One region of the Rhizobium sp. TH2 genome, then DNA from elsewhere that is predicted to be linked to it. Evidence: predicted binding sites of a transcription regulator. Region 1 holds the regulator's gene; each other region holds the start of a gene.
What was found. Region 1 encodes HrcA, which represses chaperone genes, less so after heat shock. Its sites were predicted from a motif close to GTTAGCACTCNCNNNNNGNGAGTGCTAAC; they were not measured.
Positions count from the first base shown of each region.

Region 2: groES (co-chaperone GroES) is a predicted target of HrcA. The motif match lies at 4,463-4,491, and genes of this name have one in related genera.
Region 3: groES (co-chaperone GroES) is a predicted target of HrcA. The motif match lies at 2,681-2,709, and genes of this name have one in related genera.

Region 1 is NZ_CP062231.1:1,019-8,746, forward strand. It holds gene dnaA (chromosomal replication initiator protein DnaA) at 1-515, shown strand, start outside; gene IHQ71_RS00010 (phosphate/phosphite/phosphonate ABC transporter substrate-binding protein) at 519-1,328, shown strand; gene IHQ71_RS00015 (fatty acid desaturase) at 1,310-2,311, opposite strand; gene hemW (radical SAM family heme chaperone HemW) at 2,481-3,665, opposite strand; gene rdgB (RdgB/HAM1 family non-canonical purine NTP pyrophosphatase) at 3,662-4,306, opposite strand; gene IHQ71_RS00030 (VOC family protein) at 4,307-4,720, opposite strand; gene rph (ribonuclease PH) at 4,729-5,445, opposite strand; gene hrcA (heat-inducible transcriptional repressor HrcA) at 5,586-6,641, shown strand; gene grpE (nucleotide exchange factor GrpE) at 6,749-7,375, shown strand; gene ybaK (Cys-tRNA(Pro) deacylase) at 7,380-7,728, opposite strand, start outside.
Region 2 is NZ_CP062232.1:185,989-196,597, forward strand. It holds gene IHQ71_RS29735 (NADP-dependent oxidoreductase) at 1-931, shown strand, start outside; gene IHQ71_RS29740 (fatty acid desaturase) at 1,232-2,263, opposite strand; gene groL (chaperonin GroEL) at 2,425-4,059, opposite strand; gene groES (co-chaperone GroES) at 4,113-4,409, opposite strand; gene IHQ71_RS29755 (glucoamylase family protein) at 4,621-5,913, opposite strand; gene IHQ71_RS29760 (DUF1801 domain-containing protein) at 6,179-6,613, opposite strand; gene IHQ71_RS29765 (polysaccharide lyase) at 6,655-7,686, opposite strand; gene IHQ71_RS29770 (endonuclease/exonuclease/phosphatase family protein) at 7,909-8,766, opposite strand; gene IHQ71_RS29775 (response regulator) at 9,199-9,576, opposite strand; gene IHQ71_RS31950 (YidB family protein) at 9,573-9,830, opposite strand; gene IHQ71_RS31955 (hypothetical protein) at 9,885-10,124, opposite strand; partial or broken gene IHQ71_RS29785 (IS3 family transposase) at 10,337-10,609, shown strand, end outside.
Region 3 is NZ_CP062231.1:4,136,891-4,147,499, reverse strand. It holds gene chrA (chromate efflux transporter) at 1-80, opposite strand, end outside; gene IHQ71_RS20560 (sulfurtransferase/chromate resistance protein) at 77-904, opposite strand; gene IHQ71_RS20555 (MarR family winged helix-turn-helix transcriptional regulator) at 1,081-1,527, opposite strand; gene IHQ71_RS20550 (alpha/beta fold hydrolase) at 1,683-2,465, shown strand; gene groES (co-chaperone GroES) at 2,763-3,059, shown strand; gene groL (chaperonin GroEL) at 3,119-4,759, shown strand; gene IHQ71_RS20535 (hypothetical protein) at 5,232-5,663, shown strand; gene IHQ71_RS20530 (alpha/beta fold hydrolase) at 5,690-6,391, shown strand; gene IHQ71_RS20525 (glutathione S-transferase C-terminal domain-containing protein) at 6,559-7,263, opposite strand; gene IHQ71_RS20520 (DoxX family protein) at 7,472-7,912, shown strand; gene IHQ71_RS20515 (NAD(P)-dependent oxidoreductase) at 7,968-8,804, opposite strand; gene IHQ71_RS20510 (FkbM family methyltransferase) at 8,903-9,625, shown strand; gene IHQ71_RS20505 (FkbM family methyltransferase) at 9,679-10,609, shown strand, end outside.

The DNA.
Region 1 (7,728 bases):
GTCTGGAAATGCTCAAGCTCCGTCTCGCCCAAGCAAGACAGCAGGATTCGAGCATCGATATCCCCGAAGCCATTCTTGAGCATGTCGCCACCAATGTAACGGCGTCCGGTCGCGAGCTGGAAGGCGCCTTCAACCAGTTGATCTTCCGCCTTTCCTTCGAGCCGAACCTGACACTCGAGCGCGTGGACGAGCTTCTCGCCCACTTGGTCGGCGCGGGCGAACCCAAGCGGGTGCGGATCGAGGATATCCAGCGCATCGTCGCCCGGCATTACAATGTGTCGCGACAGGAGCTCGTTTCCAACCGCCGGACCCGGGTCATTGTCAAGCCGCGTCAAATCGCTATGTATCTCTCCAAGACGATGACGCCGCGCTCTTTCCCGGAAATCGGCCGCCGCTTCGGTGGACGCGATCACACGACGGTTCTGCATGCGGTACGCAAGATCGAGGAACTGATTTCGGGTGACCAGAAGCTGTCGCACGAGATCGAACTCCTGAGGCGCCTGATCAACGAGTAACGGATGACGACAGTCGCAAGCCTGATGATGTACGATATGCCGGACCGGGTCCGGAGCGCCAATGATGCGCTCTGGATCGCGATCCGGGATCGTTTGCGCGCCAAGGGCTTTGCGGCACCGGATGTATTGGATCGCGGCGGCGAATATCATAGCTACTGGCTTCGGCCGGACCTCGCGCTGGCGCAGACCTGCGGCTATCCCTATGTCAGCGAGCTCAAGGGCAAGGTGCGGCTGGTGGCGACGCCGGCTTTCTCCTATTCCGGCGGCAAGGGCGCGAAACGGGCAAGCTTCATCGTGGTGCGCGAAGACAATCCGGCGCAAAGCCTCGAAGACATGCGCGGACAGCGCGCGGCCATCAACGATTGGCTTTCGAATTCCGGCATGAACCTGTTGCGCATATCGGTGGCACCGCTTGCTGGTGGAAAGCCGTTTTTCTCCGACGTTGTCGTGACAGGCGGGCATCTCGCCTCGATCGCCGCTGTTCGCGAAGGCCGGGCGGATGTTGCCGCCATCGACAGCATCACCTGGGGCCTGCATGCCAGGCATGCGCCGGAAAAGATCGCCGGCGTCAGGATAGTGGGCGAGACGCCGATGGGGCCGGGGCTGCCCTACATTACACGGCACGATGCGAGCGATGTGGAAGTGGCGGCGTTGCGGGATGCGATCTCGGATGCCTTGAGCGATCCAGCGCTTAAGGATGCGGTCGATGTGCTCGGCATATCTGGCATCGAATTCCTCGACGATACCGACTATGCCGAGCTGGAGCGCTTCCGCGACGAAGCGCTCCGCCTGGGCTACCCGAAGGTCGCCTGATCCGCCCGGACCGTCGATGTGGTTTCCTGCGCGTCCACGGTTTCCGGATAATGCGGATGGACCGGATTGTGATGGACGCGGAAGAAATACTGCTTCGCGACATCCCAATAGCCGTTATAGACCAGCCCGCCATTCAATTTGACATAGGCGTCCCGATTGGCCCGATAGAGGCCGGGAATCTTGTACCACGGCAAAGCCGGCTTGTTGTGATGCACGATATGCAGGTTGTTGTAGAGAAACAGCAGGCCGAAGGCCGGTGTGTTCTCGACGATGGCCGTGCGCTCTTCCTTCGTCTCGGCGAAATTGTGCTCGGCGAATGAGCGCAGCCGGGTGAAGGAGATGCCTGCATAGGCAAAGCCCAGCAGGTAAATCCAGAGCGGCATGCCGCAAATCGCTATGACCCAATAAAGCACGGCCGCAACGCCCGCGAGATGCACCGCCCAATGGGGGAGATGCCGAAAGTCGCCTCGCATGATCGCCGCAAGCTCATGGCTCCAGAAAGCCATGAGGGTCACGAACGGGCCGATGATCAGCCGGCCGGGCAGGGTGTTGTTGACCTTGGTCAGTAGCCGCCCGAAGGCACCCAGACGCTGCCATGTCGGGCCTGTCATGTAATAGGATTCCGGATCCTCGATCGGGTCCGTCAGCCATTCGTCATTGTGATGCTTGAGGTGGGCGCGCTTGTAGAGCGGGTAGGGTAGCCAGAGTGCGATGGGCACCGACCCGATCGCGTCATTGAGCCGCCGGAAGCGGGTGGGGTGGCCGTGCAACACTTCGTGCTGAAGCGAGCCATGCCACGCCACGAGCCAGCCACCGGCGAGCAAGAGCAGGATGAAGGGAACGGATTCCCAGAAATAAGTGAGAGCCAGCCAGGCCGAGTAGATGAAAAATGCGAGGAAAAGAGTTGGCCATTCGACCGTGAAGGGGGATTTCTTGTTCCGCTTCACGGACGGGCTCGGTTCATCGAAATGAATCGTCGCCATGTGATTCCGAATAATAAGAATCAGGTTCTGAACGCGGAGAGCAGATCGTCCTGGCGCTACCTAATGACTATACATATGCACCCAAGCTTGCGCGACGGTCAAGAGCCCTGTCAGTATCGAGTCAAAAAAATCATGCAAAAAGAACGAATTGAGTATGATGGTGGCAGGATCATGCTGCGAGATCGGCGACGACTGCATCCAGGATGAGCATGCCCTGCGGGGTGCAGCGCAGGCGGGAATTGCCGATACGTTCGACGAAGCCGTGTTGAAGAAGGAAGTCTTCGCGCTCGGGATCGAGTCCACGTCCGGATAGCGACGTCCATCGCGCGAGATCGAGGCCTTCACGCAGGCGCAGACCCATCAGCAGCATCTCATCGGCCTGTTCGGCGGTTTCGAGTGCGTCGCGATCCACCATGCCATGGCCTTGTTCGTTGACGAGCTTCAGCCATTCCTCCGGTGTGCGGTGGGTCGCTGTCGCAAATTTCCGCCCGCCGGATGTCAGCCGCCCATGCGCACCGGGGCCGATCCCGGCATAGTCGCCATAGCGCCAATAGGTGAGGTTGTGGCGGCTTTCCGCACCCGGCTGGGCATGGTTGGAGACCTCGTAGGCCGGCATCCCGGCGGCAGATGTCACGGCCTGGGTGATCTCATAGAGTTCCGCTGCGGCATCCTGATCGGGAATGATAATCTTGCCAGCCTTGTGCAGCCCAAAGAACGGCGTACCTTCCTCGATCGTCAGCTGGTAGAGCGACAGGTGATCGACGGCGTAGGAAATCGCCTCGTTGAGTTCGCGTGTCCACTCGTCTCCGGTCTGGCCGGGCCGGGCATAGATCAGGTCGAAACTCATGCGCGGGAAGATTTCGCGCGCCAGCTTCACCGCCCGCAGAGCATCCTCGACATTGTGAAGCCGGCCGAGGAACTTCAGGTCGCGGTCATTGAGCGCCTGCACGCCGAGCGACACGCGGTTGACGCCCGCGGCACGGTAACCCCGGAAGCGCTCGGCCTCGACGCTGGACGGATTGGCCTCCATCGTGATCTCGATGCCATCCGGAACATGCCAGTGCCGCGCGATGCCATTGAGGATCGCATCCACCGTCTCCGGCTTCATCAGCGATGGCGTGCCGCCACCCATGAAGATCGAGGTGACCGTGCGGCTGCCAGAGATCGCCCGCATGGCGGTCATCTCGGCCAGGAACGCTTTCACATAGGCGTCCTGGTCCACGGCCATGTGGCGGACATGGCTGTTGAAATCGCAATAGGGACACTTGGCCGCGCAGAACGGCCAATGGACATAGACGCCAAAGCCGGGCTCACCCGAATCCGCCAGCAATGGTGCGTCCTTGATCAAGTTCAGCCTTCCAGGCAGGTTTCGACGAAGAGCTTGAAGGCGCGCGCGCGATGCGACAGCGCCTGCGCGTCACCCGGCTTCCAGCCATGCTTGGCCTCGGCCGGCATCTCGCCGAATGTCTTGGCATAGCCGAGCGGCTGGAACACGGGATCATAGCCGAAGCCGAGATTGCCGCGCGGTGGCCAGACGATATGGCCTTCCACCTCGCCACGGAAAATCTCGGTATGGCCATCCGGCCACGCGAGGCAAAGTACGCTGACGAATCGGCCGGTGCGCTTATCAGGCGTCGTCGCATCCTTCTCGGCCAGCGCTTTCTCGACCTTCTCCATGGCCATGTTGAAATCGCGGCTGCCGTCCTCGCGCTCGGTCCAATTGGCGGTGTAGACGCCCGGTGCGCCATCAAGTGCATCGACCGCAAGCCCCGAATCGTCGGAGAGGGCGGGCAGGCCCGAGGCCATCGCGGAGGCGAGCGCCTTGATCCGGGCATTCTCTTCGTAAGTCGTACCTGTCTCGTCCGGCTCGGCGAAGTTGAGGTCTGCGGCGGACTTGGCCTCGAAGCCCAGTGGACCGATCAGGTCGCGGATTTCACTGATCTTGCCCGCATTATGGCTGGCAACGACGATCGTCTTGGTATCGAGCTTGCGCATTCAAAGTCCCCAGATGCGAGCTTCGGTGAATTCGAGCGAATTGCCCGCCGGATCGCGAAAATAGATCGAGCGTCCGCCTTGCGGCCACTCCATGTCGGATTCGATTTCGACGCGCGCCGCCGTCAACCGGTCGCGCCAACCATCCAGTTCCTCCGCTTCGGCCTTAAAGCAGAGATGGCCGGGACCGTGGGCACCATGCGGCGGCACTGGCAACTGGCCTTTCTTGTAAGGAATGGCGGTCTCGGCCGGATTGAAGATCAAGAGCACGCCCGGACCGCATTTGAAGAAGACGTGCCGGTTGCCCGCCCGCGCAATTTTTTCCAACCCAAGGACATCGGCATAGAAGCGCTCGGCGGCATCGAGATCGCTAGCATAGAGCGCGGATTCGAGGATTTGTGCCGGCGCCTTTGCCATCATCCCTCTCAGGCGATCGCCTGCTTCTGCATCTCGACCAGTTCGGAAACGCCCTGCTTGGCGAGACCCATCAGCGTATGGAGTTCTTCCTCGCTGAACGGCGCGCCTTCCGCGGTGCCCTGGATTTCCACGAAGCCGCCGGTGCCGGTCATAACGAAATTCGCGTCCGTCTCGGCCGAGGAATCTTCGAGATAGTCGAGATCGAGCACCGGCTGATTGGCGAAGATGCCGCAGGAAATCGCCGCGACATGGTCCTTGAGGACCTTCTCGACCTTCAGCATGTTGCGCGATTCCATCCATTTCAGGCAATCGTGAAGCGCGATCCAGCCGCCGGTGATCGACGCCGTACGGGTGCCGCCATCGGCCTGGATGACATCGCAATCGACCGTGATCTGGCGCTCGCCGAGCGATTCCAAGCTGACCACGGCGCGCAGCGACCGGCCGATGAGACGCTGGATTTCCTGCGTGCGGCCGCCCTGCTTGCCGGATGTCGCCTCGCGGCGCATGCGGTCGCCGGTCGAGCGCGGCAGCATGCCGTATTCAGCGGTCACCCAGCCCTTGCCGCTGTTGCGCAGCCATGCCGGCGGCTTTTCCTCGACGCTTGCGGTGCAGAGCACATGCGTGTCGCCGAACTTGACCAGGCAGGAGCCTTCGGCGTGCTTGGAGAAGCCGCGCTCGAAGCTCACCTTGCGCATTTGGTCTGTCTTCCGTCCGGATGGCCGCATGTCTTCCTGCTCCTGATCTCTTCAAAGCATGCCTCTTAGTCGGACAGGGTAGGTTTTGCAAAGGAAAAGGGTTGAAATTCCTTTTGCGTGGACGCTGGAACAACTATATTCCAAGCCATGAGAATGATTAGGTCACTGGCATGAAGGGTATGGACGAGCGGTCCGGTGAAATCTTCCGGCGGATCGTCGAAAGCTATCTGGGAAGCGGCGAGCCCTTGGGCTCGCGTTCGCTGTCGCGCCTGCTGCCCATGTCGCTGTCGCCCGCATCCGTACGCAATGTGATGAGCGATCTGGAAGAGTTGGGGCTCATCTATTCGCCGCACACCTCCGCCGGCCGGCTGCCGACCCAATTAGGTCTGCGCTTCTTCGTGGACGCCTTCATGCAGGTCGGCCATCTCTCGGATGAGGAACGGTTGCAGATTGATCGCCAGATCCGGCCGCCAAATCGCGACTTCCCCGTGGAGAGCGCACTCAACGAAGCGAGCCAGATACTGTCTTCCGTGTCGCGCGGGGCGGGTCTGGTGATCACCGCCAAGAGCGATACGCTGGTCAAGCATGTCGAATTCATCCGGCTTTCGCCGGAAAAGGCGCTCGCCGTGCTGGTCGGCGACCAGGACGAGATCGAAAACCGCATCATCTCGCTGCCAGCCGGCACGACGTCCTCGCAGCTGACGGCGGCGGCGAATTTTCTCAACGCGCATCTCTCGGGCCTGACGCTGGCCGAGGCGCGCGTGCGCATCGACAAGCTCAAGGAAACCATCCGCGCCGAACTCGACCAGCTTTCGAGCGATCTGGTCGAGCGTGGCCTCGCCGTATGGTCCGGTGGCGCCAATGATGGTCGCTCGGCGCAGCTCATCGTGCGAGGGCGCGCCAACCTGCTCGAAGGGGTCGAGGGTGCCGAGGATATCGACCGGCTGAGATTGCTTTTCGACGACCTCGAAAAGAAGGAATCGCTTTCCGACATCCTCAATCTCGCCGAAGGCGGGCAGGGCGTGCGGATATTCATCGGATCCGAGAACACGCTGTTTTCGATGTCCGGTTCCTCGCTGATCGTCGCACCCTACAAGAACAGCGAGGACCGCATCATCGGCGCCGTCGGCGTAATCGGTCCGACCCGGCTCAATTATTCCCGCGTCGTGCCGATGGTCGACTACACCGCCCAGCTCATATCGCGGCTCGCCGGCAAGACGCCCTGAACCAAGCACTTTGCGGCACGTTTCTTGCTCTTAAGCCTTGATTTTTTGACGGCAAAGCTCGATATCCGCAGCAACCCAAGCAAGATTCAGAACTTTCGGAGACCGTGATGACGGACGACAACAAGAACGCTTACGAAACGGAGGCTCAGGAAGCCGTGGCCGGTGCTGAAACGCCCGACGCTGCCCAGGCCGCCGATGCGCAGGCTGAAGCGCCCGCCGAACTCGATCCCATCGAGGTATTGAAGGCCGAGAATGCCGAGCTGAAGGACAAGTTCCTGCGGCTGGCCGCCGAGATGGACAACCTTCGCCGCCGCACAGAGCGCGAAGTGAAGGATGCCAAGACCTATTCCGCCGCAGCCTTTGCGCGCGACATGCTGTCGGTCTCGGACAATCTTCGTCGCGCGCTGGATGCTGTTCCGGCGGAAGCCCGCGCCGCCGGCGAAGCCGGCTTTCTGGCGCTGGTCGAGGGCGTCGAGATGACCGAGCGCGCGATGCTGTCCGCGCTCGAGCGCCACGGCGTCAAGAAGATCGAGCCCGCCGGCCAGAAGTTCGACCCGCATTTCCACCAGGCGATGTTCGAGGTTCCCAATGCGGACCTGCCGAACAACACCGTCATCCAGGTCGTGCAGGATGGCTATGTGATCGGCGAGCGCGTGCTGCGTCCGGCCATGGTCGGCGTCTCCAAGGGCGGCCCCAAGGCCGACGCACCGAGCGCCACCGAAAACGCGGGCTGACGCCTCAGACGACAACCGGCGCTAATATCGCCTTCAGCACCGCGACCGCATCGGCCGGCGCGAGCTTCACCTGAAGCCCACGCTGGCCGCCATTCATATAGACCAGTTCATGCGCCATCGCTTCGGCTTCGAAGACGGTGGGCGCAGCCTTCTTCTGGCCGAACGGCGATATGCCGCCGACGACGTAACCGGTGACCTTCTCGGCATTCGCCGGCTTCATCATGTTGGCGGACTTGCCCTTGAAGGCCGCGGCGAGCTTCTTCATGCTCACTTCTCGGTCGGACGGCACCACGACGCAGACCGGCTTGCCATCGACCTCGGCCATCAGGGTCTTCAGCACGATCGACGGTGAG
Region 2 (10,609 bases), on a different replicon from region 1:
GCTCAGGGACGACGACGTCCTGGTCCAGGTCCAGGCCGCCGGTCTAAATCCGCTCGATTCGAAGACCATGGATGGCGAGTACAAAACCATCTTGCCTTATCGCCTGCCGCTCGTTCTGGGCAATGAGGCGGCTGGCGTTGTCGTCCGGGTCGGCCACAAAGTGAAGCGGTTCAAGCCTGGCGACGAGGTCTACGCACGCCCGGACAAGGATCGCATCGGCACTTTCGCGGAACTGATCGCCATGAACGAAGGTGACGTTGCCATCAAGCCAAAAAATCTCAGCATGGAAGAAGCGGCGTCTATTCCCCTCGTCGGTTTAACCGCCTGGCAGGCACTGATCGAAAAAGCCAATCTCAAGAAAGGCCAGAAAGTTCTCATCCATGCCGGCTCCGGCGGCGTCGGAACATTTGCCATCCAGCTGGCGAAGCATATCGGCGCAACGGTCGCGACGACGACGAGCACCGCCAACCTCGACCTCGTCAGGAATCTCGGCGCTGATGTCGTCATCGATTACAAGAAGGAGAAGTTTGAGACGATCCTCAGCGATTATGATGTCGTACTGAACAGCCTCGGCAAGGACACGCTCGAAAAATCACTCCGCGTGCTGAAGCCCGGTGGCAAGCTGATCTCGATCTCTGGTCCGCCTGATCCCGATGTCGCGAGGGAGTTGGGGTCAGGCTGGTTCGTGCGAACGGTCGTGCGCCTTTTGAGCTACGGAATCAGGAAGAAGGCAAGACGTCATGGCGTGAGCTATTCATTCCTGTTCATGCGCGCGCACGGCGATCAACTGCGCGAGATTACTGCGCTGATCGATTCCGGTGCCATACGGCCCGTCGTCGACCGGACCTTCCCCTTTGCGGCGATCGAGGAGGCTCTTGCCTACCTGAATACGGGCCGCGCAAAAGGAAAGGTGGTCGTCACGGTGAGGTGAGTGGTGTTTATGTGAGAACCTCAAAACGGCCTATTGCGGCTGAAACGTACGCATGCAAGCGCCCTCGGACATCTGCCGCAATCGTCTAGGCACTGGCATCAGCATATCTGGTTTCGCGATCTGAGTCATAGCAGGGCACGATCGGATATCGGTCAAGTCTGAGTTCAAGCTGACGACCGCTTTTTGCGCAATCCTGCCGTCATGACATAGCGAGGTCGACAGTTCGATTCCCTTCATCCCTATTATCATCCGAACGGGAAAATTATTTCGATATCGCTGATCCTCAGTGTCCGGAACATATCATTGTCGCCGCTGTGCTGCTTCTTTGAACGAAACGAGCCGAGCATTTCTTTCATCCCACAGCGTGAGCCTGACGCAGCGAAAGCTCTGCAACAGAGTAATCCGGCCGAGACCGGCCAGTTCTGGTTGATCGCGCAGCACTTCGGGCAACCGATAGAACGGCACGCGGCTCGACAGATGATGGACGTGGTGAATGCCGATATTCCCAGTGATCCATTTGAGCGGGAAGGGAAGGTCGTAATGCGATGCGCCGTGTAGCGCAGCCGTCTGGAACTGCCACTCCGGCTTCTTTGACCAGTGTGTTTCCTCGAACTGGTGCTGGACGTAAAATAGCCAGACGCCGGCCGCGGCGGCCATTAGAGTGATCGGCAGATGCACGGTCAGAAACGGCAGGAGCCCGGTGATCCAGATCATGACGCCGATCAGAGTCGCGACCGCTACATTTGTTGCTATCGTTGACGCCCACGGCAAGTAGCCCGATCGAAACATGCCGAAGGGCAACCGTTGTTTGATCAGAAACAGCCAAGCCGGTCCGACTCCGAACATGACGAGTGGATGCCGATAAAGGCGATAACCAAGGCGGCTCCAACGCGAGAGGGCTTCGTACTCGTCGATTGTGAGCGTGGTGATGTCGCCGACGCCGCGTTCGTCGAGATTTCCGGCGGACGCATGGTGCTCTGCATGCGCCCGGCGCCAATAGTCATATGGCGTCAAGGTCAGCACGCCGATCGTTCGGCCAGTCCAGTCGTCGAGCCAGCGGTGTCCGAAGAAGGAGCCGTGGCCACAATCATGCTGGATCATGAAAAGCCGCAGCAGGAACGCGGCGGCAGGCACTGTCAAAATCAGACCCCACCAGATTTCGTGCCAGACCGCCAATATGGCGAGCATCCATAACACAACGAACGGAAGTGCGGTCACGGCGAGCTCGAGAGCGCTGCGGCCGGAATGGGGCTGTCGATATTTCGCGAGAACCTTCAGCCAGGGCTTTTCATCACTGCGGCTTGCATCATGAAGCCCGGACGTAGAAATCATCGATCTTCTTCTCCATTTGACCTGGGAATTGTAAGACATCGGAATGGGGAGCGTGCCGGCATTCCTCAGCAAAGATCGCGCGTCTGAGCGCGACATGAGACAAGATAGGCCCCGGGTGACCCCGGGACCTGTTGATTGTGCTTTGCAGCTGTCGGCAGAAACTACATCATTCCGCCCATGCCACCCATATCGGGCATGCCGCCGCCAGCCGCATCACGCTTTGGCAGCTCCGCGATCATGGCTTCGGTGGTCACCAGCAGGCCGGCAACGGAAGCAGCGTTCTGCAGCGCGGTGCGGACAACCTTGACCGGGTCGACGATACCCATGGTGATCATGTCGCCATATTCAGAGGTCTGGGCGTTGTAGCCGAAGTTCTCTTCGTTCTTCTCGAGGATCTTGCCCACGACGATCGACGCTTCGTCGCCTGCGTTTTCTGCGATCTGGCGTGTGAGTGACTGCAGCGCCTTGCGGACGATGTTGATGCCGGCGTTTTGGTCGTCGTTTTCACCCTTGATATCGAGAACGACCGAGGCTCTGAGCAGTGCCGTACCGCCGCCGGGAACAATGCCTTCTTCGACAGCAGCGCGGGTCGCGTTGAGCGCGTCGTCGATGCGGTCCTTCTTTTCCTTGACTTCGACTTCCGTCGAACCGCCGACGCGGATCACGGCAACGCCGCCAGCGAGCTTGGCAAGACGTTCCTGCAGCTTCTCGCGGTCGTAATCGGAGGTGGTTTCCTCGATCTGAGCCTTGATCTGGGTGACGCGACCTTCGATGTCCGACTTCTGGCCGGCACCGTCGACGATCGTGGTGTTTTCCTTGGTGATCGACACCTTCTTGGCGCGGCCCAGCATCTCAAGAGTCACGTTCTCGAGCTTGATGCCGATGTCTTCGGAGATCACGGTGCCGCCGGTCAAGACGGCAAGATCTTCTAGCATAGCCTTGCGGCGGTCGCCAAAGCCAGGAGCCTTGACGGCAGCGATCTTGAGGCCGCCACGGAGCTTGTTGACGACGAGCGTTGCAAGAGCTTCGCCTTCGACGTCCTCGGAAATGATCAGGAGCGGCCTACCGGCCTGCACGACCGCTTCGAGGATTGGTAGCATGGCCTGTAGGTTTGAGAGCTTCTTCTCGTGCAGCAGCACATATGCATCCTCAAGCTCAGCCACCATCTTTTCGGCGTTGGTGACGAAATACGGCGAGAGATAGCCGCGGTCGAACTGCATGCCTTCGACGACTTCGAGTTCGGTTTCGGCGGTCTTGGCTTCTTCAACCGTGATGACGCCTTCGTTGCCGACCTTCTGCATCGCTTCCGCGATATAGGCGCCGATCTCCTTCTCACCATTGGCGGAGATCGTGCCAACCTGGGCGATCTCCTCGGATGTGCTGATCTTCTTGGCTTTGGCAAGGATATCTTTCACAACGGCCGTAACCGCAAGATCGATGCCGCGCTTGAGGTCCATCGGGTTCATGCCCGCGGCAACAGCCTTGTTGCCCTCGCGAACGATTGCCTGGGCCAGAACGGTCGCGGTCGTGGTGCCGTCGCCGGCGATGTCGTTGGTCTTCGAAGCAACTTCGCGGACCATCTGGGCGCCCATGTTCTCGAACTTGTCGTCAAGTTCGATTTCCTTGGCGACAGCGACACCGTCCTTGGTGATGCGCGGAGCGCCGAAGGACTTGTCGATGATGACGTTGCGGCCCTTGGGACCGAGGGTGACCTTCACCGCGTCAGCGAGAATGTCGACGCCGCGCAGCATCTTTTCGCGGGCGGTGCGGCCAAACTTGATTTCTTTTGCAGCCATGATGAAAACTCCCGAGCAAATTGCTCATTGGCTAGTACGGGTGAATTGAACGATCAGGCGATGACGCCCATGATGTCGGATTCCTTCATGATCAGAAGATCTTCGCCCTTGAGCTTGACTTCAGTTCCGGACCATTTTCCGAACATAATCCGATCCCCAGCCTTGACGTCCAAGGCAACGAGCGAGCCCTTGTCGTCACGAACGCCAGAGCCGACAGCGACGACTTCGCCTTCCTGCGGCTTTTCCTTGGCGGTATCGGGAATGATGATACCACCCTTGGTCTTGGCTTCGGCTTCGATGCGCCGGATGACGACACGATCGTGCAGTGGCCGGAAATTGATATCCGTCATTCTAAATATCCTCAATGAAAAGAGCTTATGGCCATCAGGGCCAATCTCACCGTGTTAGCACTCTCCTTGTCAGAGTGCTAGCGATTTAAATTCTGAGCTGAGATTGCCGGTTCGTCTGCTGACTTTGTTCTAGTGAGTTAATTGAATCGGGTCGGCATGAATTCAAGCGTTTCTCGTCCGTCGATGACGGCGCTGACAATTGCCTTCTCCTTCAGCCGGCTGAGATAGCCATCACAGTCTCGATGTGCGAGGCCGTGGGCGACCCTATTCCAAGTCTTTCGAGGCCAAGTTTGATTTCCGGTGCGTCCATAAAAAGATTCCATAGAAGTCCGGACCGGTGGTTCTCGATCATCGCGATGATCGGCCCCTGGTTTACAGCGAGATAGCTCTTCGAAATCCACCGTCCATTGGCCGCGAACGCGTCGACAAAGCCGTAGCGGCCCCAGAGCCGGCCATCGGCAACTGCAAGATAATGCCTCAGCGCAGCTTCTGCTGCTTCCGGCAGATACGGAAAACTCGAGAGCGCCGCCGTCGGGGCAATAATGCCGAGGTCATTGTCCGGCGCGCTGGCCACATAGTTCGTTGGACCATGCGACGACGTCAGCCCCCAACACGCCGCGCCATAACCGGCATGCTCGTTCGGATTGTGCACGGCGTGCGCATGGTGGATTGAGGCATGGGCGACGTTCTGTTCCCAGTAGTCGCAATATCGGTCCCGCATCCAGCGCGGGTTGAGGCCGCAGAATGGGGAATGAGCCAGAAACAGCGGACCTCCGAACGGTCGGCCTACGGGTAGGATGTGGCCGTAATAGCTGTTGCCATTGCGCAAAGCTCCATTTCCTGCCCAGCCGTGATGGAACCCGCTGTCGTCAATTGCGTGTTGTTGCGCACCGGCCGCGAGAACGTAGGCAAGCAGACCCTCGTTCCAACCCGTGATCGGAAGCGCCATCTTCCATTTGTGCTTTGGGCTCCAATGCCAGTACAGCGCCTCGCATGGGCCAGGCGTGTACCAATCCCACTCGACGTCATCGACCAATTCCTGAATTTGTGTTCGTAGCAGACTCGCGTCGGAATCGTTGCCGTCGAAATATTGACGTGCGCAAATCAAGCCTTGCAAGAGGAGGGCGGTCTCGACCAGATCACCGCCATCGTCATGACGCGAGAAAGGCACGACATGTCCTGTTGCACCATTGATGAAATGCGGGAATGCGCCATGGAAACGCGGTACTTTTCCTAGAAAAGCGACCATCCCAAGCATCCGTTCTATCGCCTGCCGGCGGTCGATCCAGCCACGGCTGGCTGCGACAATGATCGCAAGGAACGAAAAGCCCGAGCCTCCAGTGGAAACGAGATCATTGCGTGCATCCCCCCAGGTCAACCGGCGATCGTAGGCAAGCCCACTGACGGGATGCGCACCCTCCCAGAAATAGGCAATCGTGGACCGCGGGACGCGGTCGAACAGTTGCTCAAGCGGACTTGAGCTGGCGGGGGGTGTCTTTTTCATATGCTAAGAATCTCGGCACTTGCGTCCGCATTGTACCATGGCCGCGATACGATTTTGTTGTCGCAAGCCATTTGAAATAGAAGCCGCCTGCCTTCAGCGAGATTGGATGACCCAATCGCCAGATTCGAACAAGGGGGTCGGCAGTTCGGATCCCATCACCCCGAATTCTAAATGAAAGTCTTCGAACCTGGACCCAAAAGCAGATCTATCCCTACATCGCCGCGTCGCGAGGTAATTTGAGCTCGGAGATCGTGTCCCTGTGATACTAACCCGCTTCAGCAACCGGGGCCGTGGACGATCCCCTCGGCCGCCGCATAGGTCCGCCGGGTGTCTCTTCAAGCACGCCGAAATCTACCTCCGACAATTTGGTCACGTAGAGGCAGGCCTTGGAGCGTTTGTGCTTGCCGAGCTTCGCGAGTAGCGCCTCATATTCGGGGAATCCGCCGACATAGAACACGAGATTCGCTGACCGTGGCGAGAAGGCGACGCGGCACATATCGCCGCCATGGCCGCTGGCGCACTGATAGCGATAGATGCCGAGGCCGACAATCGAGGGACCCCACATCACCGCGTGCTCGCCAGTGACATGCTCCATCATCGCGCGCAGCACTTGGCCGTCGGCGCGGCGCACGCGATGCGTGACGCCGTTGAGGAAATCATCGACGCTGACGTCGGTCGGTGTCGTCTTGATCTCAGCCATACGCGCCTCCCTCAGCCATCGCAATGGAAGAAAGTAGCTCGCTAGGGCGCAAGCTTGCCCTCTGGGTCGACGTCCGATTTCCGTTCACTCCGAACATAGCTATCGAGTTTGGTCACGGTATCAAATTCGGCAGGATCACGATAAGCGCCGAACTTGAAATACTGATTGACCTCGTCTGTATACGGCTTGAACCCGATCGTCCCCTCGATCTTGGCTATCTTCGTGCCGTTCGCCCAGATTTCGATAAGGCCTCGCTGATCGGGGATCAGTCGCATGTGGTAGACCATGGTGGTCCATTTGCCGAAAGGGTCGGGCAGCGGGGCGTACCGCGTCACTTCAAGGTTTTGCACGCAACCCGACAGTTGGGCGAGCGTACCGGGAAGATTGGCGTGAGCCGTCTCTTGCGCGTCATGCCCGACGGAGAGAACCTCTTCCTGAGCAAATTCCAAAACCCGAGGAACGCTTAGGAACCGGTGCGGAAAGCTGTCGCCGGGCTCTTTCGGGGCGGAGGCTTGCGTCGCAATGAAGACCCGGCACAACGTGTCGAGCTTATTGCGCGCGGGATCTTCGTTATCTTGCTCTAGCGTCACACTGAAGGCACGACCGTTGAAGCGTTGCGCCAGGATCGGCGCGTTTTGCGGCGAGCGATCCCGCTTCCACTGACCGATGACGAAACGGCCTGTGTCAAGCTTGATGCTGTCATCGACGAACATGTCGAAGCGGTACCAAATATCGGTTCCAAGCGGCGCTTCGACCTCATCCGTTTCCCATAGCTCCGATCTTTCGTCGCCATCCTTGGTATATTTGCCGTCCTCATCGGCACACCCGAGATGGACGAACCGCAGCGCAAACGCGCTGCTTTTAAGAAGCGGTCGGACGATCTGGGTGGCTGCCGTGCGCCGTGCGCCATCGGCCTTGCCGAAGGTAAAGTCATTTTCGTCGCGATTGCAGACATACCAGTGCTTCGCGGGGGTCTTTGAATCAAACTCGTCCTTGATCGTGGCCGAGCCTGCAATCGCTGCTGCCGGTGAAAAGAGAGCGAGAAGTGTCGCTACCACAGAAAATAGCCGCACCTGCCTATCTCCTCAATTCATGTTGATCTTCAGATTGCTCGGGCAATGGTCGGAAAGGCGCTTTTTGTCGTCGAGCGTGGGCGACGGCCAGGGGAATTGCGTCTCGGATTCCGCAGTCACCATGGCGGCGGTCTTCTTGCCGTAGATGAAGAATTCGATCGGCAGGATGTTGTATCCATCTGGGTTGGCAACGCTTGTGGGATTAGGTTGCCGGAACTCCCGCTAGCATATCGACATGTTCGCATAGGGCTGGCGGAATATCTCGATATCCGGCCGGCCTTCTCGGTCGATACCGTCGCGGTTGGCGCTGTAGCCTGTCATTCCTGTCCACGCTTCGTCGGGAATGGAGCCAGGCTGTGCGTCGAAGCGCCGGTTGAAGTCGCCGACAATCATCCAAGCATGGCCGGCCGTTTCGCGCGCCTCGATCCACTGGCGCAACGGGTACATTTGCTGGCCCAACGTGTCGCAGGCCTTGTCCTTTGGCCCTGCCGTCGCCGGGTCTGTGCTCCATAAGCTGAAATGCACGAAATCATCGAAGCAGCCGCTTTTGAGATGCACATCGAGGACGCGCAGTCGCTTGCCGCTCTGCGCTTCGACCGTGATATCGAGGCCCCAGCGCAGATTGCGAAGGACTCCATTATCCTTGAATTTAACATCAAGGGGTTTGTAGTCGCTGATATCGACGAGCTTCAGCGGCGAGCCCGGCCGAAGGGCTACGCCGTGATACTGCACGCGCTCCGCCGTTGTCGGTTTCACTGCCGTCATGCCGGATTTGGTGCAGACCGGTGCTGCCGCTTGGCCTTCAGCTTCGGCAAACTGGCCGCTAATGCAATGCTGCCAGCCTTCCGCCACCGGAAAGACGGCATCGAGCGCGGCGGGGCTAGTCACTTCCTGCAAGAAGAGAATGTCGGCCGCGAGCATATCGCGCCAACGCTTCAAATCCGCGTAGTCCGCATCCTTGCGGACATAATCGTCAGGGAAGACGGTCTTGGAATCGCCCGGATATATGAGTGTCTGGATATTCCAGTTCCCCAGCACCACATCCGCAGCCTGCGCTGAAAACGGCAAAACGATCGCCATGAATGCGATCGCGGCAATACTCTTTGCCATACGAGCCTCCATCACAAGCAATTACCGCCGGCGCAACTTGTAACCACTTTTTGGCGCGCCGTACATTCGATTTTGATGACAATCTCGATTTGATTGCCGCGACTTCGCATATCCAACCCAATGCCGGTGTGTGGATAGTTGACCTGACCACTTGCGCCATCTCGCCCAGCAAACGGAAGACCTCCTCCGAACGAGGATTGTCGAACCTTCATGATGTCATCAGCGATGAAGGGCGCCGGCGGGCGCAGCGCTGCGAAATTCCTCGTACCCCTCGAGCCGAAGCGCAAGTCTCCGAGAAATAGGCGCGAATTTGATGACTTATTAAGATCGCAAATGGGTGGGGCCGTTACATTTGCCGGGCCTTTTGCCACCCATCCCTATGACTAAATCACTCGCAAACGATCAGCGAGCGTCACAATGACAGTATTCTTCTATGGCTTCGTGGACGACATCTTGGGAGATTGGCTTGGCAACGAAGATCGCCGACGGTGGGAGGTCGCCGTCGACTGGGCGCGCGGCACCTGACGCGACAACGACGCAAATGTGAGGCCAGCGGTTCGCGACCTCCCAAGCCAGTTGGCACCCGGTCATGTATCCGGGCGTCTCGATGTCGGTAACGACGAGTTTGAGAGAGGGGTAGTCAGTGAGAAATTTGAACGCATCCTCGACCGTTCTCGCCTCAATGACATCAAAGCCCTCTTCGGCTACCATATTAGCGGTGTCCATCCGAATGAGCGGTTCGTCATCGACGACGAGGGCGATCGGCTGATTGTCGGTCATAAGACTATGCGACCGACACTTGGAACGGATGTCGGCGCTGCCGAGCGATCGGTCGTGCCGTTAAATTCGTCCTCGCTCGGCACCACGCCATCAGGTGTCAAATCATCCACGGCCTTCGGCAGTTCGCGCGACAAGCGGCTGAGGATTTCCTCTTTCGACAGCCCAGTCTTTGCCGTCAGCTCGCCGAGGACATCGTCACCAAGGGCCTGGGAAAGGTCAGGTTCGTCGATGGGTAGATTGGGTCCGGTCGTCACCCAGGAGTCCGCGCGGTCGCCGAGCCCATTTTGCTTGAACTGATCGAGAAGACCTCACAAGCCTCCGTTGAGTATGCCGCCCGGAGAGGACCCGCCAAAGATGTTTCCCAAGCCGCCCTTGGTCAGGCCGCCCAGAAGGTCGCCAAGACCTCCCTGGTTCTGCGCCACGGTTCCGTCAGGATTGGTTGATTGGCCGTTCTGCAGGCCGCGCAGCATTTCGGCGATCTTGTCACGGTTTTGATAACCCGCGACGGCGAGAACAGCGAGAAGGGCGGTAAGTGGACCACGGGACATGAATACTCTCCTTGGGCTTTTCGGATGATGCAGCAGGTAATGGCCTAACGGTTCGCAAGAATGTCAGTTCCCGTGCCATTGTTTGAACTTGCTGATCGCCCCATTTTTTTGGGGAAGAGGTTGTGTCCGTGGGGATATTGACTTAGCGCCTAGAAATCGAGGTGAACCGCACCGGATTGGCCGGAGACCCCAACTCGTGAGAAGTAGGGTCTATGACAAGCAAGACGACGAACAAATTCTCTCCTGAAGTCCGCGCCCGCGCCGTTCGAATGGTGGCGGAACATGAGGCAGAACATCCGTCGCGGTGGGCGGCGGTTGCCTCAATAGCGGCCAAGATCGGCTGCTCGGCACATACACTCAATGAGTGGGTGAAGAAGGCCGAGATCGACAGCGGCAAGGGGGCCGGTCTGCCGAGTGATGTCGCGGAGAAGATGAAAGCTCTGGAGCGGGAGAACCGCGAGCTGCGTCAGGCGAAGGAGATTTTG
Region 3 (10,609 bases), 1.7 Mb from region 1:
CGAGTCGCTTCGGAGAACGAGGGGGCCTCGGCGGGAGCTGTCTGCTCCGGCCGGGCCGCGGTCTCAATGCCCGCCGTCATGGCTTGGCCCGCCGCGGCGCATGCGCTTCCCAGGTGTGGCGCTCTTCCGTCGCGTCGCGCGCCCAGCGATAGAAGGCGTCATAGACCAGCATGCCGTCTTCCAACTGGGCGAGATCGCTTGAATGCATGCGAGAGAGGCCGAGCGAAACGGCCAGCAGCCCCGCAGCCTGAGGGGCAAGATCATGGCGATCCGTGTCGGCTCCGCGCACAACCTCGGCAAGGCGGTGGAGTGCGGGAATGTCGAGCGCGAATTCCTCGATCATCGTGTCGAAGGTGCAGGTCTCGCCGCGATGGCTCCAGAAGACGCCCTCGATGTCGAAGGGCGTGGCACCGAACTTCTCGGTTACCGCTTCGACTTCGGATGCCGTGACGAAAAGGAACCTTGCCTGCGGATCGACGAAACGCCGGATCAGCCAGGGGCAGGCGATGCGGTCGATCTTCGGGCGCGAGCGGGTAACCCAGAGCGTGTTGCCGGTCACCGCGCCGCCAGGAATCCGCGCCACCGGCACCATCGGCAGGCCGGCCTCGATCCAGGCTTCGGTGCCACCGTCGAGAACTTCCGCCGCGGCGCCGGCGAGCCTGAGGAAGGCGGCCACGCCCTCGGAAAGTTTCTTGCCACGCTTGCAGACCACGACGACCTGGCGCCTAGCAAAGTCGCCGGCCCAGGTATCGACGGTGGAATAATCAAGTCGGATCGAGGAGGGGATGAGGGATGGAATCGCGGCGAAATCGTCGTCGTCGCGCACGTCAATGATAACAGGGGATTGGGGGGTGCCGATGAGCTTGAAAAGCTTGTCAGCCGAAATCGAACCAAAGTTCGCCATGGGTTTGCTCCGCAATTTGAAATCGGGATGCGAAACTGCAGCATGACGCCTCGTGGAGTATTCGCACACTCCATGGGAGCTTTCTGGCCCAAAGTGCGGGGCCTGTCAATGCGTGATAACCGCCGGCAGCCCAGCGCGAAGGTGTTCCGATCGTGCCGGCTGGCTCTTCACCATACTCACGTAGGTGTGGTCTCTCGCATGCCGCTTCTCAGCTTCTGTACCTTTTCGTTCAGGGCGATCATCTCAGGCACCGAAAAGCCCGATCGCTCGAGCAGCGTTTGGGTCAGGCATCCGGTCCTGGCATGCAGGTCCTTGCCCTTGGTGCTTAGAAACACCTGGACGAGGCGTTCGTCCTCCTTGTTGCGGCGGCGCTCGACATAGCCCGCGGCTTCGAGCCGCTTGACCGCCGGCGTGATGGTGGAGGGCTCGAGCCACAGCCGGTCGGAGATCGCCGTGATCGTCAAGCCGTCCAGTTCCCACAGCGTGGAGAGGACGAGATACTGGGTATAGGTGACGCCTAACTCGTCGAGCATCGGCTTGTAGACCCGGTTGATGGCGATTCCCGCCGAGTAGATGGAAAAACAGAGCTGGCTGTCGAGCGGCAAAAGCGGTGGTTCGGTCATGAAACGAATCCTTTTATCGAAGTGTTGAGAGCACCTTATCACAAAAATGATTATCGCGATAAAAAACTTCTGGACAAAGGAATCATCTTCGGTTAGATATTAATTATCGCAATAATGGTTATCGCGAAATAGGCAACCCCAGAGGAGATACCCAAATGACCAACAACACCCTGATCGCCGCCGCCGCAGCGCTGGCCGCTTCCGTCGTCGTCACCGCCACCACCGGCGCAACAATCGCCCATGCCGAACCCACCGGCGTCAAGAACATCGTCCTCGTTCACGGCGGCTTCGTCGATGGTTCGGGCTGGAAGGGCGTCTACGACATCCTGAAGAAGGACGGCTACAATGTCGCCATCGTCCAGAACCCGACCGTGTCGCTTGCCGATGACGTGGCGGTGACCAAGCGCACCATTGCCCAGTTCGACGGCCCCGTGGTTCTCGTCGGCCATTCCTATGGCGGCGTCGTGGTCAGCGAAGCCGGCACCGACGAGAAGGTCAAGTCGCTGGTCTATGTCGCCGCCTTTGCCCCCGACAAGGGCGAGTCGATCTCGACGCTGATCGCCAATCCGCCGGAGGGTGCTGCCGTTCCGCCGATCCTGCCGCCGGTCGATGGCTTCCTGTTCCTCGACAAGGCCAAGTTCGCCGCTTCCTTCGCCGCCGATGTCGATGCCGACACCGCCGCCTTCATGGCCGACTCCCAGGTTCCGTGGGGCCTGGGCGCTTTGACTGGCGCCGTCACCGATCCGGCCTGGAAGAGCAAGCCGAGCCACTACCTCGTCGCTTCCGACGACCGGATGATCCCGCCGCCGGCCCAGCGCATGATGGCAAGCCGCGCCGGCTCGACCGTCAAGGAAGTCCCCGGCAGCCACGCCGTCTATGTGTCCAACCCCAAGGCCGTCGCAGACCTTATCGAGAAGGCGGCGAGCGAGGCGAAATAAGTCCGCAGTCTGTGAGAGCCCAAGATCAAGCCATTGCGGCCGGGAAGCCACGTTTCCCGGCCGCCTTCAGTTTGGGCCGGGCATCCATCTTCCAGCGACCTCGCTGCTGGCAGTGTGAAAGCTCGAAACCCGGCCGTCGCCCATTCACCATTCCGTTAAAAATATTTCACGAGCTCAACCTTGACTCACGAACACGTGAAGCCTAAATCCACGCCGCTAGCACTCCAAGGAGACGAGTGCTAACAATCCATTCATCCGGAGAAGACCCGGCAATCTATTTGATCGAGGAAACTAACGATGGCAGACATCAATTTCCGTCCGCTCCATGACCGCGTCGTCGTACGCCGCGTGGAATCCGAAGAAAAGACCAAGGGCGGCATCATCATCCCCGACACCGCCAAGGAAAAGCCGCAGGAAGGCGAAATCGTCGCTGTCGGCTCCGGCGTTCGTGACGACAAGGGCTCGCTCGTTGCTCTTGATGTCAAGGCCGGCGACCGCGTTCTGTTCGGCAAGTGGTCGGGCACCGAAGTCAAGGTGAACGGCGAAGACCTTCTGATCATGAAGGAATCCGACATCATGGGCGTTATCGGCTGATTGCCGGATCCCTTCAATCCATGACAACCAATGGGCACTGAGCCCGGGAGTTTTCTAAAATGGCTGCAAAAGAAATCAAGTTTGGCCGCACCGCACGCGAAAAGATGCTGCGCGGCGTCGACATTCTCGCTGACGCGGTGAAGGTCACCCTCGGTCCCAAGGGCCGCAACGTCATCATCGACAAGTCCTTCGGCGCTCCGCGCATCACCAAGGACGGCGTCTCGGTCGCCAAGGAAATCGAACTTGAAGACAAGTTCGAGAACATGGGCGCCCAGATGGTCCGCGAAGTCGCTTCGAAGACCAACGACATCGCCGGCGACGGCACCACGACCGCGACCGTTCTCGCCGCCTCGATCATCCGCGAAGGCAACAAGGCCGTTGCCGCCGGCATGAACCCGATGGACCTCAAGCGCGGCATCGACCTCGCTGTCTCCGAAGTCGTCAAGGATCTTGCCCGCAAGGCAAAGAAGATCTCGACCTCGGAAGAAGTCGCACAGGTCGGCACGATCTCCGCAAACGGCGACAAGCAGGTCGGTCTCGACATTGCCGAAGCCATGCAGAAGGTCGGCAACGAAGGCGTCATCACGGTTGAAGAAGCCAAGACCGCCGAAACCGAACTCGAAGTCGTCGAAGGCATGCAGTTCGACCGCGGCTATCTCTCGCCGTACTTCGTGACCAACGCCGAAAAGATGGTCGCCGATCTCGACGACGTCTACGTTCTTCTCCATGAGAAGAAGCTCTCGAACCTCCAGGCCATGCTGCCGGTGCTCGAAGCTGTCGTCCAGACCTCGCGTCCGCTGCTCATCATTGCTGAAGACGTCGAAGGCGAAGCGCTTGCGACCCTCGTCGTCAACAAGCTCCGTGGCGGCCTCAAGATCGCTGCCGTCAAGGCTCCCGGCTTCGGCGACCGCCGCAAGGCAATGCTCGAAGACATCGCCATCCTGACCGGCGGCACCGTGATCTCCGAAGACATCGGCATCAAGCTCGAAAACGTGACCCTCGACATGCTGGGCCGCGCCAAGAAGGTGTCGATCACCAAGGAAAACACCACGATCGTCGACGGTGCCGGCCAGAAGTCCGACATCGAAGGCCGCGTCACCCAGATCAAGGCGCAGATCGAGGAAACCACCTCCGATTACGACCGCGAGAAGCTGCAGGAACGCCTTGCCAAGCTCGCTGGCGGCGTTGCCGTGATCCGCGTCGGCGGCTCGACGGAAGTCGAAGTCAAGGAAAAGAAGGACCGCATCGACGACGCGCTCAACGCGACCCGCGCTGCCGTCCAGGAAGGTATCGTTGCCGGTGGTGGCGTCGCTCTTCTCCGCTCCTCGACCAAGATCACCTCCAAGGGTGAAAACGACGATCAGGAAGCCGGCATCAACATCGTTCGCCGCGCTCTGCAGTCGCTGGTTCGCCAGATCGCCGAGAACGCCGGTGACGAAGCTTCGATCGTCGTGGGCAAGATCCTCGAGAAGAACGAAGAGAACTTCGGCTACAACGCCCAGACCTCTGAATATGGCGACATGATCACCATGGGCATCGTCGACCCGGTCAAGGTTGTCCGCACCGCGCTGCAGAACGCTGCTTCTGTCGCCTCGCTGCTGATCACCACCGAAGCGATGATCGCCGAGCTGCCGAAGAAGGATGCCGCTGGCGGCATGCCTGGCGGCATGGGCGGCATGGGCGGCATGGACATGATGTAATAGGCTCAAGCCTATTACCACCGTCTAATGTAGATAGGGGCGTCCTGAGGGACGCCCCTTTTCGTTTGACCAAGGTAATCCGCTATCTGCATGCGCCAAAAGGCTTATTCGGCGTCAAGAAAAGAAATAACGGAACCGTTTACTCTGGCGAGTGACCAAGTATTTTCGACCAAAGCACAGGGCGTGGGGATTCTCTATTGCCGAGCGGATGAAATCTCTTATATGAATTGCCTTCGATTCGAGGAAATGGGGTCCGGATACCTGCCGTCCAGTTGAATGGGAAGCCAAAAACATGACATAGTATCATGTTTTATGGTCGCGCTCGGACGAATGCTGTTTTTTCTGCCGACTGTTGGATTAATGTGTCATTGAATCAGCGCAATCTTGCCGCCTACAGGGCAAACTTACTTATCTACCATGAGTAAAGCAGAGAGTTCGCGGCAGGTCGGCGGAAGAGGGGCGGGGGCAGGCAGTGTTCAGAATATCCAAGGTGAAAGCACCTGCGGCGCAGCTTCCTCAGGAACGCTTTGAAAGCGGTTTCGAGTCGTCGGCTCTCGACAAGTTCTGCGTCACCGACGAATGGAGCGGTGATCTGGCCAATGGCCTGTTCCAGCTCGGAACGCTCAGTGAGCAATTGCATGGACTCGCAGGCGGCGAGTGCGGCCTGCTGACCCTGCTGCGATGCTACGATGCGGCGGACAGGATCAGCATTCTCGAGCTGCTCGAGAATGCCTCTTCGTCGGCCTCGTCCTTCTGCTTCTCCACGCACATCGTCACCGGTCCAGGTGAGCGCCAGCCGCTGGTCTGCATCGGCGAATCCAGCGGCTTCGGTGAGCACAACAATGGCCGCATGGCCGGCGTATTCATCTTTCCCCGCATGCCCGTCGAGACCTCGGGCCATTGACGCCTCCTCTGACGTGAAGGATGGCTGTGGCCACGACATCACACGCAAGGATCGGCATTCTTTTCCTGCATGCGCTGCCGCTGGACGGCAGGATGTGGTCGGCGCAGGTGGACCTCCTTCCCGATTCGACATATGCGCCAACGCTCTACGGCCATGGCGATACCATGCGCGAGTGGGCGACCGCCGCACTGAGCCCTGTTAAGGAGGAGCGGATGATTGTCGTCGGGAACTCTGTCGGCGGCTCCTGTGCCCTTGAAGTGGCTAGCATCGCGCCCGAGCGCGTCGCGGCACTCGTGCTGATCGGCACCAATGCCAGGCACCGGCCGAATCCCGAACTCCATGCAAGTGCATTGCATATTTTGGAGCAGGCGGGTGTCGAAGCGGCGTGGGCGACCTTCTGGAATCCACTATTTGCAGACAGCAATGCCGAAGCGCGATCAGAGGCGCTTCAACTTGCGCTCAGTCATCCCTCGGAAGACATCGCGCGTGGCGTCAGCGTGTTTCATACGCGGCCAGATCGGGAGGCGTTACTCTCGAAACTGGAAATCCCGGTCGTCTTCGTCACCGGTGCGGACGATACCGCACCCGGCCCGGAATCCTCGGCGCGGCAGACCGGACTCACCCGGAATGGCCGGCTGCATGTCATCGAGGATTGCGGGCATTACGTGCCGATGGAACGGCCCGAAGCGTTTAACGCAATCCTGCGCGATGTGATTGGTGGAGTTTAAGAAAGACCCCGCCCCAACCCCTCCCCACAAGGGAGGGGCTTACGTTGTCGCACTGTCCGCCTCAACTACCATTTCCACACGCCGCGGCGTTGCTGTTTTTGCGGTGAGGGTGCCGCCGGTTAAGCCCCTCCCCCTTGTGGGGAGGGGTTTGGGGCGGGGACTTCTTATCAACCACGCGCCGGGATATTGACGGCCTTGATGCTCGCCGGACGCTCCTCGCAGCGCTTGACGTAATCCAGCACCCTTGGGAAGCCCTTGATGCCGACCAGTTCGCCGGCGCCGTAGAAGCCGTTGATGGTGCGGAGCCAGGGCCAGAGCGCGATGTCGGCGATCGTGTAGTCGCTGCCCATCATGTAGTCGCGGCCGTTGAGCCGGCCTTCGATGACGCCGAGCAGGCGCCTGGCTTCGTCGAGATAGCGCTGGCGCGGGCGGGGATCCACGATGTGCTTGCCGGCGAATTTCACGAAAAAGCCGACCTGGCCGAACATCGGGCCGGGGCCGCCCATCTGGAACATCACCCATTGCAGGGTCTCGTAGCGACCCGCGCCGTCCTGGGGGAGGAACTTGCCGGACTTTTCCGCGAGATAGAACAGGATCGCACCACTCTCGAACAGCGCCAGCGGCTTTCCATCGGGGCCGTTGGGGTCGATGATCGCGGGGATCTTGTTGTTGGGATTGAGCGACAGGAATTCCGGCGTCAGCTGGTCGTTGTTGCTGAAATTGACGAGATGCGGCTCATAGGCGAGGCCGGTTTCCTCCAGCATGGCGGAGACCTTGATGCCATTCGGCGTCGGCAGCGAATAGAGCTGGATCACGTCGGGGTTGGCGGCGGGCCAGCGCTGGGTGATCTTGAAAGAAGAGAGGTCGGCCATGCAGGGATCCTTTGAGTGCGGAAAAGTATGGTGCCGGCAACGTAAATACATGTATCGGCCACGACAAGCGACAGATGCCCAATTCCAGCCACATTTCAAGAGGGATATCGTTCAATATTAGTGCACGATATGTGCATCTTTTGCTATCTATCGTAGACAGCGGAAAAGTGGTTGAAAGGCTCCAACGAAATCCAACGGAGTCACTTCCATGAACAATGCAATTCTCCTCGCTGCCCGCGTCCTCCTCTCGGTCATGTTCATCATGTCCGGTGCCTCCAAGCTCGTCGATCCGGGCCAGACTGCCTATATGATCACCGGCGCCGGCCTGCCCGCCGCCACCGCACTCGCCTATCTTGCCGGCCTGTTTGAAGTCGTCGCCGGCCTTGCCGTGCTGGTCGGCTTCCAGACCAAGATCGCCGCCGTGGCGCTGGCCGCCTTCGGCCTGTTTACCGGCCTCGTCTTCCACTCGGGCTCGATTGCCATTCCTGATTTCCCGCAGGGCGCGAATGACCTGCTGACCATGTTCAACGGCCTGATGATGTGGAAGAACATCACCATCGCCGGTGGCTTCCTGGCGCTTGCCGCGGTCGGTGCCGGTGCCTGGTCGATCGATGCCCGCCGCGGTGTGGCTCAGCCCGCGCTCGCCTGATACCCGACATCACAAGTCGAAACCCGCCGGAGCGATCCGGCGGGTTTTCTTTTGCCTAGAGAATATTGGGCACGCCCACCACGGCAAACGGATCGCGCGGATGGACGTTTGCCGTGCCGAAGCGCAGGAGGTCGCGCCGGCCGTGGATATCGGCGATCTCCTCGGCGATCTCGCGGATCGTCACCGGTTTGCCGGAACAGATATTGACCACGCCGGCCTGTTCGCTCCCGGCTACGCGTGCGATCATGCTGCCCGCCTCGGCCACATCGAGAAAATCCCGGATCTTGTCGCCTGACGAAAGCTCGACCATCTCGCCGGCCGCGAGCTTCCGATGCAGCATCGGAAACAACCGTGCGGGGTGTTCGCCCACGCCGAAGAGATAGAACAGCCGTGCCCAGGTCAGTTGCGTGCCGGTCTCCGCGAACCGCCGTTCCAGCATGTGATAGAGCGCGAGCTTGGCGGCGGCATAGAGGGTTACCGGACCGAGCGGCGCGTCGGCCGTGATGCGGTCATTGGGCAGGCGGTATTCGAAACAGGTGCCGATGCCGATGAACTGCCCGACCCCGGCGCGTCTCGCCGCATCCGCGAGCCGAAGACTGCCCGCGACGCAGTCCACATTGCGCGATGAATCGAGATATTTCCCGGGTTCGACAGACCAGGCGGCATGGATCACCGCATCGACGCCTGCCATAGGCGGCGCCCACCAGGCCTCGCTCTCCGCGAAAAGATCCGGCGTCTCAATGACATCGGCCTCGTGAGCGCCGAGGCCGGAACGCTCCAGGCCGCCGGGCCGCATGGTCACGACAAGCCCATGCCCGGCCTCGATCAGCGCACGCGCCACCTGCCGTCCGACGAAGCCCGACGCTCCGGTGAGCAGGATCCTCTTTTTCATGTCATCCTCAGTATCGGCGAATCGCTAGCGACATTAGCCACGGGCAAGCCGCCATGGAATATCAGAGTAGCCAACGAGCCGCTCAAAAGGATGGCACAATGGAATACGCCTTCGAAAGCAGGCTGGTCGCCGACCTCGGCATGAACAATGGCGACGACACCGGCTTCTACCTGCGCAAAGGTTTCAAGGTCGTGGCGCTGGAGGCCAATCCGGGGCTCTGCCGGAAGGCCGAGGCGCGCTTTGCCGATGCGATCGTTGAGGACAAGCTCGCCATCGTCAATGCCGCGATCTGGGATCAATCCGGCGAGGTGACCTTCCACGTCAATCTCGACAACGACCACTGGAGCTCGATCGAGACCGGCTGGGCCGGCCGCGACAACAGCCAGACGCAGCCGATCACCGTGCGCTCGATGACGCTGGGCGAGTTGTTCGCCGAACACGGCGTGCCATATTATCTCAAGATCGACGTCGAGGGCGTCGATCTCCAGGTGCTCGAACAGCTCAACTCTCTCGAATTGCTCCCCGCCCGCGTCAGCGTCGAGGATTGCCGCTTCGGTTTCCAGTATCTCGATATCCTCGCCTCGGCGGGCTATAATGGTTTCAAGTTGCTCGACCAGTCGATGGTGCCCGATCTCCGCGACGAGACGAGCGGAATGGCCTTTCCCAAGGGTGCGTCCGGCCCGCTGGGCGATGAAATCGCCGGTGGGTGGCTTTCGCATGAAGACATCATCGAGCTTTACGCCTCCACCGTGCGCGACCGCGAAGGCAACCGCATCGCCGACCGGACCCATTGGTGGGATATCCATGCGGCCCGGCTCTAGCTCCGGGCAAGTGTGTTCATTGTAGTTGGATGGTCACAGACAGAGGACTCCGATTGGCCCAGTTGGCGGCAAGCAAGGACAGCATCGGCACCGGGCGATATCGCGCCCGGCACTTCGCCGCGCCGCCTTCGACCGCCGAAGCGCTGCGGCTGCTTGATGAGATCGCTGCCTCCAGAACGGATTTCCCTACTCTGCCAACCAACTTGCCGCTCGCCCTCTATGGCGCCGGCAATCTCGGCCAGATGGCGAAGGAGTTTCTCGCCGAAGTCGGCCGCGATTTCGATTTCGTCATCGACCGCAATGCGGATACGCTCGGCGAACATCCCCTGTGGCGCGACAAGCCCATCTATGCGCCCGATGCCGCGCCCGCGCATCTCATGCAGAGCCATCTCGTGCTGGTCACGGTCGTCACCGCGCCCTATGTGCCGCTGGAAGCGATGCTCGATGATCTCGGTTTCGCGCATATCGCACCCTTCTACGATTTCGCCGAGAATTTCCGCGCCGTCCATTCGCTGTCCAACGGCTGGTATGCGCCGCCGCTTTCCGATGCCGACCACCGGAATGCCGCCAGCGTACTCTCCGGCTTCGCCGACGACGCTTCGCGGGCGCACCACCTGCAGTTCCTCGCCTGGCGGCAATTGCGGCAGGAGTGGCTGTTCGATGGCACCGTGGTCGCCAACCACAACCGCTTCTCCATCCCCGAAGTGCTGGATGCGCTGGAAGCCGATCCTGTCTTCCTCGATGGCGGCGCGCACCATGGCAGCGTCTCGCTGGCGCTTGATCGTCTCCGCCCGGACTGGCGTGAGATCATCGCCGTCGAGCCGGATTCAGCCAACCGCACGGTGCTTGAAAAGACATTCAACGATCATTGGCCTGATGAGCGTCGCACACGCATCATCGGCGATGCCCTCGGCACCGAAACTGGCAAAGCCCGCTTCCATTCCGGTCTCGGCTACGCCTCCCAGATCTCGCCGATCGGACAGG